Regions from separate parts of the Chryseobacterium shigense genome, predicted to be linked through region 1. Evidence: riboswitches for the same ligand, from Rfam matches in the RefSeq annotation. Region 1 holds a riboswitch; each other region holds the start of a gene.
What was found. A riboswitch is a leader RNA that binds a small molecule or an ion and turns the genes downstream of it on or off. The one in region 1 is predicted to bind S-adenosylmethionine.
Positions count from the first base shown of each region.

Region 2: linked by a shared signal. The riboswitch ahead of HNP36_RS13670 (SusC/RagA family TonB-linked outer membrane protein) and the one ahead of HNP36_RS14310 (alpha/beta fold hydrolase) in region 1 are both predicted to bind S-adenosylmethionine.
Region 3: linked by a shared signal. The riboswitch ahead of HNP36_RS10310 (TonB-dependent receptor plug domain-containing protein) and the one ahead of HNP36_RS14310 (alpha/beta fold hydrolase) in region 1 are both predicted to bind S-adenosylmethionine.

Region 1 is NZ_JACHLC010000003.1:323,030-327,244, reverse strand. Features, by position in the region: gene HNP36_RS14310 (alpha/beta fold hydrolase) at 1-860, opposite strand, end outside; SAM riboswitch class I at 919-1,025, opposite strand; gene HNP36_RS14305 (MGH1-like glycoside hydrolase domain-containing protein) at 1,212-3,827, shown strand; gene HNP36_RS14300 (OsmC family protein) at 3,882-4,215, opposite strand, start outside.
Region 2 is NZ_JACHLC010000003.1:202,767-206,981, reverse strand. Features, by position in the region: gene HNP36_RS13670 (SusC/RagA family TonB-linked outer membrane protein) at 1-1,468, opposite strand, end outside; SAM riboswitch class I at 1,553-1,650, opposite strand; gene HNP36_RS13665 (helix-turn-helix domain-containing protein) at 1,911-2,252, opposite strand; gene HNP36_RS13660 (hypothetical protein) at 2,227-2,451, opposite strand; gene HNP36_RS13655 (transposase) at 2,448-2,885, opposite strand; gene HNP36_RS13650 (hypothetical protein) at 3,144-4,215, opposite strand, start outside.
Region 3 is NZ_JACHLC010000002.1:102,678-106,892, forward strand. Features, by position in the region: gene HNP36_RS10305 (aconitate hydratase) at 1-54, shown strand, start outside; gene HNP36_RS10310 (TonB-dependent receptor plug domain-containing protein) at 115-2,859, opposite strand; SAM-I-IV-variant riboswitch at 3,151-3,249, opposite strand; gene HNP36_RS10315 (outer membrane beta-barrel family protein) at 3,373-4,215, shown strand, end outside.

The sequences.
Region 1 (4,215 bases):
TCATGATAGAAAACCTCTTTGTTTTTCTCTTTCAGCTGTTCAAAGCACATTCGCATTTCTGAAGCAGGGAAAAACAAATCTGTATCTACTGCGATAAGGTGAATTCGGGAACTGATTTTTTCCAGTTTTTCTTCTTCGGTATTGATATTCATGAGCAAATGATTCATCAGCTTGTAAGATTTTAAACTAAATCTTTCGTTTAATGAATTTCCATGATAAACCAACCAGTCTTCAGACTCAAGCCTCTGATTCTTCTGATCGTATCTGTTTTGAAATCTGTCATTTAAAGATTGAGGGGTCCTGTAACACAACATAGCATGGATTCTTGCTTTCTGCAGAGGCTCATCGTTTCCATTAAGCAGAAATTTCTGAACAAGACACTGTGCATGAAGCCAGTCATGAGTTTTAAGGTCACAGGCAATAGGAATAAATATCTCCGAGAGTTGCGGCTGTTTTGCAAGCATCTCCCAGGCAATTCCTCCTCCGAGGGAACCTCCGATAATGGCGTATAAATTTTTGATATGTAAAGCTTCAAGACCTTTCAGGAATATTTGTGCAATATCTGAAGAGGTGAAATCTTCGTATTCATCAATTAAAAAATCATCATATCCGTTTCCGGGAATATTGAAACACAGAACTGTATATATATTGGTATCAATTACCTGATTTTCCCCGATAAGTTTTTTCCACCAGCCTTTTTCTCCAGAAACGTTTGAGTTCCCGGTTAAAGCATGATTTACCAGTATAACGGGTGCTGAAAACAGGTCTTTCCCGAAGATCTGATAGGTCAGCGGGATATTGTATTCCTTTTGGGAACCGGTTTGATACGAAAGATTAATATAGTTTAGTTCTGTTTTCAATTCTATTATTTTAATACAATTGAAAATGCCACAGGAAATGGCTGAAAAGAACTTCAGTGAGTTATCTGTCCAATATAAATTGGTAGAACGTAGCACCTTCTCTGCTTGCACAAAGGGTTGCTAAGGTTTCATAGGGTCTAATCCCTCAACCTTTCTTGATAACATTTTCAATATTTGAATGAACGCACTGCAAAGATATGTTTTTTCTTTTAATATTTAAAAAAATTATTTTTAATATTTAAAAAAGCTTTATTGATAAGTATTTCAAGGATATATTAATAATTATTCAGATGAAAGGAATTGGAATTATTTTTCAAAAAAACTACCTTCGTACTGAAAAAGTGATGAAATATGACTGTTGAAAAAGAAAGATTACTAGATCCCAAATGGAAAAACTGGGGACCATACGTAAGTAACCGGCAATGGGGAAATGTGCGTGAAGACTACAGCCCGAACGGAAATGCCTGGCATTACGCCAACCATAATAATGCAGAAAGTTATACCTACCGATGGGGCGAAGAAGGAATCGCAGGAATTTCCGATGTGAAGCAGATTCTCTGTTTTGCCTTCTCCTTTTGGAATAAAAAAGATAAAATTGTAAAAGAACGTTTTTTTGGACTGAGCAATCCGCAGGGTAACCACGGGGAGGATATCAAAGAGATTTTTTACTATTTAGATAATACACCTACCCATAGTTATATGAAAATGGTGTATAAATACCCTATCAATGCATTTCCTTATGACGATCTTGTTACCGAAAATGGCAGACGGAGCAAAAAGGAGCCTGAATATGAACTGTTTGATACGGGAATTTTTGACAATGATGAATACTTCGATATTTTCATTGAATACTGTAAGGCTGATCACAACGATATTCTTGCAAGGGTAACTGTTCATAACAGAAGCCGTCAGGATGCCCCTATCGTTATCACTCCGGCTGCATGGTTCAGAAATAACTGGAAATGGGGATACAACACATATAAAGGTGAAATGAATGCTTCATACGATGGATGCATTGACATTAAGCATGACAGCATTTCGATTAAGAAATTCTACTCAAGGAATCTTGCTGCAAAAAGTGCTTTCTGCGAAAATGAGACCAATACTCCCAAATTATATGGAGCCCCTTATCCCGGAAATACTTATTTTAAGGACGGAATCAACGATCATATTATTTATGAAAGCAATACGGTAAATCCGGAAAAAAGAGGAACCAAAGCAGCTTTCATCATTGACGAAATAATTGAAGCCGGACAATCCAAAACGTTTGATTTCAGGCTGTGCCCGGATGAGATGGATGAGCCTTTTGATAAGTTCAACGAAATTTTCAGTGCAAGATCTGCAGAAACAGATGAATTCTATAATGAGATCCAAAGCGAAACCACAAATGAGGATGAAAGAAATGTGCAACGGCAGGCATTCGCAGGGCTTCTGTGGAATAAACAGTTCTATCATTATAATGTGGGCAAATGGCTGAAAGGCGATCCCAACCATGAAGCTCCGAGAAATTTCAATGAATATGTAAGAAATACAGAATGGAACCATCTCCACAATAAGGATATTATCTCTATGCCTGATAAATGGGAATATCCGTGGTATGCAACATGGGATCTGGCATTTCACTGTGTGCCTTTTTCCATTATTGACGGTGAATTTGCAAAAGGACAGCTTCTGCTTTTAACAAAGGAATGGTACATGCATCCGAATGGCCAGCTTCCTGCTTATGAATGGAACCTGAGCGATGTAAATCCACCGGTACATGCGTGGTCCTGCTTCCGTGTTTTCAAAATTGATGAAAAACAGAACGGCAAGCCTGATCTTTTATTCCTTGAAAAAGTCTTCCAGAAACTCCTCCTGAATTTTACATGGTGGGTAAACAGGAAGGATAAAAACGGCAAGAATATTTTTGGCGGGGGTTTCCTTGGTCTGGATAATATCGGGGCTTTTGACCGCAATATGGAACTGAAAGACGGCCAGCATCTTGAGCAGGCTGACGGAACAAGCTGGATGGCAATGTACGCTCTTAATATGATGCGAATCGCTATGGAACTTGCTCAGTATTATCAGGTATACGAAGATATGGCCATTAAATTTTTCGAACATTACCTCTATATCGCGGAAGCGATGGAAAACCTGGGTGATGGCAAAGAAGGTTTATGGAATGAGGAAGACGGCTTTTTCTATGATGTATTGCAGCTTGGTAACGGAGAAAGTGTTTCCTTGAAATTAAGAAGTATCGTAGGACTGATCCCGATGTTTGCTGTAGAAATTGTAGACCATCAGTTATTGGAAAAGATGCCCAATTTCCAGGCAAGAATGGAATGGGTATTGAAAAACAAGCCTGAACTTACAAAACTGGTTTCTCACTGGGATGAGGAAGGACAGGGCAGAAAACACCTGATGAGTATCCTTCGTAAGAACAGACTGACAAAGGTTTTAAACAGAATGCTTGATGAAAAAGAATTTTTAAGTTCTTACGGAATCCGGGCAATGTCTAAAGTGTATGAGGAAAATCCTTTCGTATTCTCCGTTCATGGTACTGAAAATGTGGTGTATTATACTCCTGCAGAAAGTGACAGCCGTATGTTCGGGGGCAACAGCAACTGGAGAGGACCTATCTGGTTCCCGATCAATTTCCTTATTGTGGAAAGCTTACAGCGTTTTCATTTTTATTATGGCAACAGTTTAAAAGTGGAATTCCCCACCGGAAGCGGCGAGAAAAAGAACCTTGATGAAGTGGCGCAGAATATCAGCAGAAGACTGTGTTCGTTATTTTTAAAGGATGAAGATGGACAAAGACCTTTTAACGGAGGCAATGCCAAATTCAATTATGATGAGCATTTTAAAGATTATATTACTTTCTTTGAATATTTCCACGGAGATAATGGTCGTGGCGTAGGAGCTTCCCATCAGACAGGATGGACGGCAACAGTTGCCAAGCTTATGAAACCGAGATTAACTGTATAAAATGAAGAGTCCGGCCTATTTGGGCCGGACTCTTCATATCAATTAAAAAAAGATTTAAACTTTCTCTCCGTTAACCAGAACTTCGTACCCGATTTCTACATTCGGTTCTAAAGTTTTTGATACGGAACAATATTTTTCAAAAGACAGTTCAGCTGCCTTTAATGCTTTTTTAGGATCAATATTTCCTTCCAAAAGAAACTTCACTTTAATGGATTTAAATGGCTTTGCATCATCTACAGGAATTCTTTCTCCTTCTACTTCTGCCTGGAAGCCGGTAATTTCCTGACGCTGTTTTTTCAGGATAGAGACCACATCTATTCCGCTGCATCCGGCTACGGCCATCAGTACGCTTTCCATAGGAGAAACTCCTTTAGCACCTGGCTGTGAA
Region 2 (4,215 bases), 120 kb from region 1:
GCTTTCCGAACTTCTTGTCAAAAGTCAGAATATTACTGGTTGTATAGGAAAGGGTTCTGCTGTTCGATTTCGTTACGGAACCTCCTGTTTCGCTTCCTTCCCCGATCAGCGGATTGGAATAGTAATGTCCGTTGTAATTTACAAGATCAACTGAAAAACTGGTTTTAAATCTCAGTTCGGGAAGAAAGATAAATTCTAAAAATCCTTTTCCTGAAAAATTGTCTTCTTTGTTTTCGTTTTTATCCAAAGGCAGTGTTGCAGCTGCATTTTGGTTCTGCAATGCACTTGTGGGTCTGTATTTCCCGAAATCATAGATCCTGTTTCCTTCTGAATCCAGCACATAACTTCCGTCAGCATTTCTTTCATAATATGGGTAGAAAGAAGGTATTACCCTGGCTGCATTGATGATATTGTCTGTTCTGGAATCTGAAGATGGCGGTGCCTGCTGAATACTGTTGGTGTAACTTAAATTGGCTCCGGCGTTCAGCCATTTTTTAACTTCAGAATTAATTTTTAGCCTGGTGGAAAACTTTTGAAATCCAGATTCTATGGCAATTCCTTTATCATCAAGGTATCCTAAGGAGAAGAAATAATTGCTTTTTTCGCTGCCTCCGCTGATGTCAAAATCTACCTGGCTTCTGGAGGCCGTCCTTTGAAGAATATCTCTCCAGTCGTCATTCCATAAAGCTTTTGCTCCCGGAAGAAGTTTTCCGTCTGTTCCTACAGGTTTGGGGAAACCGGCTCCGTAAGGGTTTATTCCCAGAGCATTCACAAGGTTGTCGCTTGCCATCTGTGCGGCCTGCTGGGAAGATATTTGCCCGGATTTGTAACCGTTTCTCAATGCTTCCCAATACAATTGGAAATACTCATCGGTACTTACCTGCTTATAATCTTTTACGGCTCTGGTAGAAAATCCCTGACTGATATTGAAATTGACCCTGGATTCTCCTTTTTTACCGGATTTTGTGGTAATGATGATGATCCCGTTAGCTCCTCTTGAACCATATAATGAACTTGCTGTGGCGTCTTTTAAAACACTTATGGATTCTATATCATTCGGACTGATGGAATTGATATTCCCATCAAAAGGAATTCCATCCACTACATACAGAGGGTCACTGGAAGCACTAATGGAACCAATTCCTCTTATTCTTACTGAAGCCGTTGCTCCAGGCTGTCCTGAAGCACTTACCGCCTGAATTCCCGGAACCTGCCCTTCGAGAGCTTTTGTAATATTGGTAACGGGCCTGTTGTTGATTTTTTCGCTGGAAATAGTGGCTACGGAACCTGTATAGCTTGTTCTTTTGGCTTTACCGTAAGCAATGACTACCACCTCATCAATTTCCTTTTCTTTGACTGTATCTTTTTTCGGCTTTATTTCCTGGGCATTTGCACTGATAATTCCTAAGAAAAATACAGCGGCAGAAGGAATCCAAGCCTTGGAATCAATTAAACTCTTACTAATCATAATCAATTTTATTTATCATATATTAAAAAACTAACCCTTTGCAGAAAAGTCAGCAAAGGGCATCGAAAAATACGATAAACCAAATGCTTATTTTTCCTTTAAAGGCTGAATGTAACACCTTGCGCAGGGGCAGGTTGTTAAGATTTCACAGGGTCAGTTCCCTCCATCTTTCTTTATAAGCCGATCGAAATATGTCTGCAAATCTAAAAACAATTAGTCTACAAAACAAGTAGACTTTAAAATTTTTTATTATACATTATCAAAAATTAACTTAATTCTCAACTAAAACACCGCCACAGCAAGGAGTTAACAGATTGCGAAATCCATAAATATGAGATTTATCATTATTAATAATTAAATGAAAAACTGAGAAGCAAAAAAAATGACATCTTCCGATGTCATTCCTTTCTTATAATAGCCTTTTAAATTTGCATATAGCAGTTCAGTTAGTTTGGGCTTTGCTCTTGAATATTTTTTTCCATTTTGCTACAGAGTTTCTGCTTAATTTAAATTCATCCGCTAATTCTGTATTATTATACCCGTTTCTCTCCTGAAATTCCAGGATTTCCAAAATCGAAGCTTCATCATACGATCTTTGTTTTTGGTTAAACTGAGCTATCTGCTGGTCTTCAACATCAAAAATCAGCTGATTTAATTTAATAACGTCTAAAACGGACAGAGTTTCTTTCTGCAAAATAAAATCACAAAGCCCGTATTTCTCAGGGCATTTTCTAAAAATAATGTCCGTGTATATTTTCTTATAATCCGGTGCTGATCTTTCCATATATTTTTTTTATTTCAATTTTGGAGACTTTATCATTTTCAAAGAATAAAAACAGGATTGTTTTCTTTCCGAATGTTCCTGTTTCCAGCGTATATGTCCAGTTATCAGAAGGATAGAAATTAAATTCTTGTCCAAGCAATTTCATAATTTCTTCTTTATTCTGATACAGCAGGTAATTATACTGGTGCATCAATTTCATTGTGTCTCATCGTATTTACTGATCCATTTATAAAGTGTAGTTTTGGGAATCCTATACTCTTCCAATATCTGAAGTTTTGTTTTTTCTCCTGTCTTTATTAATTCCAGAATAAAATCCACAACCTGCCTAGTGTAAACATTTTTCCTAAATTCCGGAAGTGAGGGTTTGCCATTTTCCGGAAGATTAAACGATGAGCCGTTTCCGGGAGCAAATAAAATAAGATGCTGGGCATAGATTCGGAAAAAATCATATTCCAGAAGCTTGCACCATCTAAGAAGAGTTTCCGTATCCAGACTTTTCGTATCAAACATTTCATACATTTCTTCTTCTGTAATTTTGTGAAATTTACAGATCCGGGATACAGAAATTTCCAGTTCTTCTGCTCTTGTCTTTATACATTCACCGATGTGAATGTTTTTAAAATCAAATCTCATGGAAAAAGTTTGTTAAGTGAAACTATTGTAAAGTATAGCCTGTATTTGCCTGCTCTTCCAAGTCTTTTATTTTGAATTTTATCATACACTTTAGTCTAATGGGGGTTTCCTGTATCTATTGTTTTCTCCCAAAACCTAAATATCTATTGCCCAATTTCTTTTTTGAAAAAGGACCAGCTTTAAAGCCGATCCTTAAATCCAATCAACATTTATGATTAAAAACTGACAATCAATAATTTAACCTACTTGAAATCCTTTTTAATACAACCTCTGAATGGAAACAAAAACTTCCAGTGTATTGTCCGCAGTAGTAGAGTCTGAAGTAGTATTGGCATTACCTGCACTTGCAAAAGATTTATTATCTATACGCAACGCGTAATAAACTCTATACCATTTATTATCCGCCGTTGTAATGTCAAAAGTAACGGTCTCATTTCTTCCATATGTAAGATACACTCCATCATCAAACTGGGCATAATTATTAGGGAAGATTAATAAATTAGCCCCACGTGAATCTCCCGTATGCGTAGATACTTCAGACACCCACACTTTTGCGTTAGCCGCGGTAATATTATAAAGACGGGGATCAAAATTGGTATTCGCACTACTGGAGTCAAATGCATTAGGAGAAGTGATATATGCATCAACTCTGAAGGTATTGTTAACTATAGGAAGATCATTAAGAAACTGACTTAAAAGAAATGATGAAGTCTGACGCGGGATTGAAGAATGATAATATACCAATTCTCCAGGGGCAATTACAGAACCCGCTCCTACTGTTGCACTACAGGTTTGTCCTCCGATATTTAGCGGGAAAGTGGTAAGTGTAGGGCTGGAAGCAGTAGGCATTCCGGATACTGTATAGCTTAGAATTCCTGATCCTACATTAAAGTTTCCGGCAGCAAGCGTTGCAGTGAGTCCGTTTACAGGTCCCACAGTCTGTGCTGCATAAACACCTCCGTTTCCGCCTGTATACGGAACAGTCATAGTTCCTGTATAAGGAGTACCGGCAGTATAAATTCCGGGAGACAGTGTAACTCCGTTACAGGTAATAGAGCCTAAAGTTCCAGGGGCAAGAGAGCCGTTGTTGAATGTTCTCCATTCCGTACCGTTCCAAAATACATACCCTACATAACCAAGTCCTCCGGTTCCTAAATTGTACACAAGAAGTCCTGCTACAGGTGAAGGAATGGTAGCCTGATCGGTTTGGGAGGTTAATGCTACTTTCGGACCTAAAAGCCCTTTTTTGCTGCCAACAGCGAGTCCGTCTACATTTACATCCAGGATCGCAGATGCATTAGGCACTGCAGTTCCAATCCCCACACTGCCG
Region 3 (4,215 bases), on a different contig from region 1:
GATTGGTTCAAAGCTGGTTCTGCTCTTAATCTGATTAAAAAGCAACAGAATTAATTGTTAGATTAAATTATTATAGAGAAGCGGCTTCCTTTGGAAGCCGCTTCTCATTTTATTTTAAAACTTAAACTCCACTCTGGCAAAAAGGAAACGCCCTCCTATACCATACTGGGAAACCTGCCTTGAATACACAAACTGGTTATCAGCCGTTAACGAACTGATATTCGGACTTTTGGAAGGCAGTACATTAAATATATTATTACTTCCTATTGTCGCCGAAATATTCTTGCTGAAATCATAACCGACGGAAAGATCTGTCACAAAACGTTCATTCAATACAAAATGTTCTCTGCTTTCGGTAACGCCGTCAAAGTTGGCATCCAGCACATCAGCATCTGTTACTTTTCCAAAGTAGGAATTTCTGAGGGAAACAGTAAGCGCTGCAAGTCTCAGCGTATTGGCAAGGGTAGCTTTTATACGCGGCACAGCTTCCTCAAAATATACTCTGTTAGGTTCTGAAAAATAATTATTGATCTGGCTTACCAGTTTAGGCGAGGCATGAATATCCCCGATTCTTCTCGTCTGGTTAAAGTTAAGGCCCAGATTGTTTTCCAGAGAAATTCCTTCCGAAAGTCTTGAATTCTGGGAAATCGTAATGTCTAACCCCTTTGTCTGAGAATCCACTGCATTGGCAAAGAAATTCGCAGCGCTGGCCCTTGCAAGGTCGAATGCCCCCTGAAGAACCGCCTGATCAGATCCCGGTGCAAAACTTCCTTCCGGACGGTAGAATAAATCAGTAAGCACTACTCTGTCCTTGATTTTTATTAAATAAGCATCCGCTGTAAACACTAAACTTAGAGATGGAATCTTCCACGTAATTCCCGTGCTGTAGGATTGCGAAGTTTCCTGTTTTAATTTTGGTATTCCCAATGCCTGAGCCGCTTCAGAATTGTTCCTGAAAGTTCCCACTTGTGTTGTTTGTCCTTTCTGGATCAGTGTAGAGGTAGAACTGTAATAGATCTGTGCCAGAGAAGGCGCTCTGAATCCTGTGGAAACAGCTCCTCTCCAGTTAAAGTTTTTAGCCAGTTTTACATTGGTTGCCAGTTTATAATTGAAAGTAGAGCCGAAGTCTGAATAATTTTCAAAACGTACAGCTCCTTCCACTAGCCACCAATCAGTTGGCTCAATTTCAACATCTGCATAGGCCGCAACACTGTTTCTGCTTCCGGAAACCGCATTATCAGGACTGAATCCCGGAAACACCTGTGACCCTGCCGGTCTTATATTGTTAAAAAAATCAGTTGGTTTTTCATTATCAGGAGTAGAGGCTGTCACTACGCGACCATAGATATCATAGGAAACATATGAGTTTTCATTTCCTGCATTCACTTTGTAGTTTTCATAACGATACTCCCCTCCAAAAGCTACATTCAGACCGTGAAGTACATCATACTTCTTAGAGAAATCCAGATTCAGTGTATTTTGTAAAAATTCAGACCCTCCAGCATCAAAAGTTCTTGGTGAATTATCACCCAGGGATGCGTTAAATGTATTCACTACCCCAAAATTAAAGGCATTTTTCCCGAACGTATTGCTTAAATCCACATTCCAGCCGTTCCATTTTCCTTTGATTCCTCCGGCTAATGAATAATCATTCACAGTTGCTTCAATTTGCGGAAGATATCCGTTCGGGGTAACAGCATTGATATTTCTTTCTGTATTCGGCAAGCGGTAAAAACCTCCGGCATTTCCTAAACGGTAGCTATATCCTCCAAAAGAATATACTTTCCAGTCTTCATTCACCGGGATTTCAGAGTTGAAAAAAAGCTGTGCCGACTGCAATTTAGACTGCCCTGCTCTCAAGCTGAAATCTTTTCTTTCCAACCCTCTATACTTAAGCTCCTGATCCGTAAAATCCTGTTTTAATAAGCCTTGCAGTGCTATAATACTGTTCGCTCCTGCTATCTGGGTCTTGAAATCCTGTGAAAAATAATCAACCTGCAATGCATATTGCTTCACTGTATTAATGATCTGCTGTGTATTAGAAGTATTGGTAATATTCTTATATAATCCGTCTATATTCACTCCATTTTGTAGTGCCCTGTAATTAATGGCATTATAGGCGTTAAAAATATCTCCCTGACGTACGCCAGCCCTTGAATACGGGTCACGATACTGCACTGATCCCGTTACATTGACGAACCCTTTATCACCGATTTTTGCTCCGTAATTCAGATCTGCAGAAATGGTCTGTCCATCTACTCCACCGGAAAAATTATTGGCTGCCGGTGAAGCATATCCTCCTAAAAACACCTGTCCTGAAAGCCCCAGTCTTCTTTTAAGGCCTAAATTCACGACCCCGGCAATAGCATCGGAACCATACTGGGCAGAAGCTCCGTCTCGCAGCACTTCTATTTTATCTAAGGCAAAAGCAGGGATAGCATTAAGATCTGTTCCTACTGAACCTCTTCCCGGAGTCAGGGTAACATTGATCAGGGACGACTGGTATCTTCTTTTTCCGTTAAGCAAAACCAAAACCTGATCCGGACCAAGTCCCCTGAGAAGAGCAGGATCTACAAAATCGGTTCCGTCATTAACGGTATGTGAGGTAGAGGAAAATGAAGGCACTACATAGTTAAGGGCCTGGCTTATATTATTAACAGGACTTTGTCTCAAAATCTTTGAAATATTGATAATATCTACCGGAACAGGTGTTTCCGTAAGCGATCTCCCCGATCCTCTTGATCCCAGAATCACTACGTCATCAATTTTTTTGGATGATGCAGAATCCGTCTGCCCGAAGTAAAATGCTGAAATAAAAGTTGCTGATGCTATGATTATTTTTTTGTTGAAAGTATGCATGTTTTTTTCTATTTTTTTATTACTAATTGTATGATTTCAGGCAATAATTTTCCTGTAACCTTATGTTTAAGGTTACGGTCAAAAGCCGGAATGGTTGGTATTATTTTTTAAAGATGTCTAGAAACAACAACACATGCGCATATGGAAATGGCATGAAAACAGGTCAGAATAGTAAAATGACACTTCACGATCTGAGAAACTAAAATTTAAATTGGTAATGTGATTTCCCTTGTCTTTAAACATTGATTTTATTTTTTTAAAACAAAAATTTCAAGATGGGAGGAAAAATAGAGAATAAACATTTTTTCCGGGCATACCGGCTTATCTATTTCAGCACCTTGCTTGTTTTTGCAGGTTGCTATCCCATCTATGAGATTCTTGATAATTACAGGGCAAAGATATAAATATTTCGGAAATAAAAAAATAATTGCTAAAAAATTTAACTTTTCGCAAATTCTACCGTAACAATTTCCCTTTTTTTACGTCTAACAGAAATAGTAGTAAAAAAACATTATGAAAAAAACTATATTGACGCTATCCTTGCTGGGGTCATTTTTTGCCTATTCACAGGAAAAGACCAGTACCAATACGGAAAAGGAGAAACAGATTGAAGGTGTTGTCATTACCAAAACTAAAAAAGCCGTTGAACAGAAAGCAGATCGTACGATCTTTGATTTTTCCGAACAGCCACAGCTTAATAACGGTAATGTTCTGGAAGGTATAAAAAAGCTTCCGGGGCTGATCTCCACTGATATTGCCGGAATGATGTATCAGGGAAAAGTGCTGGACGTTTATTTGAACGGAAGACCTTTAAATATTACATCAAATGAATTAAATTCCTTCCTGGAAGGGATGCCTGCCAACTCGGTGGACAGAATAGAAGTGATCACACAGCCCGGCGCAGAATTCCCCGCTACTTCAGGAGGCGCCATCATGAATATCATTACGAATAAAAATGCCAATAAATATTTAACCGCAACTTATTCGGGCAATTACTCATTTACGAATTACGATAAATTCAGAAGCAGAGCCACTAATTCCTTAAATCTGAATGCAAGAAATAAATTATTCGGATGGCAGCTGAACGTAGGCCAGAACTACCGTGAAAGTATGTTAAATGGTGATCAGGATATCCTACTGCATAATAATACAGACAGAATAGCACGCGGTTACTTTGCAAAAGCAGGGGTAACCTTTGATCTTGGACAGGATAGGCTATTGCTGAACTACGATATTTATCACAACAATAATGATAATTATACCCTAAGCAACGGTATAGGAGACAGGACTCCGGATAACAGTCCATTAGGCTATTACCTGAGAGATTATGATTTTACTTCTTCAGATATTGCCCAC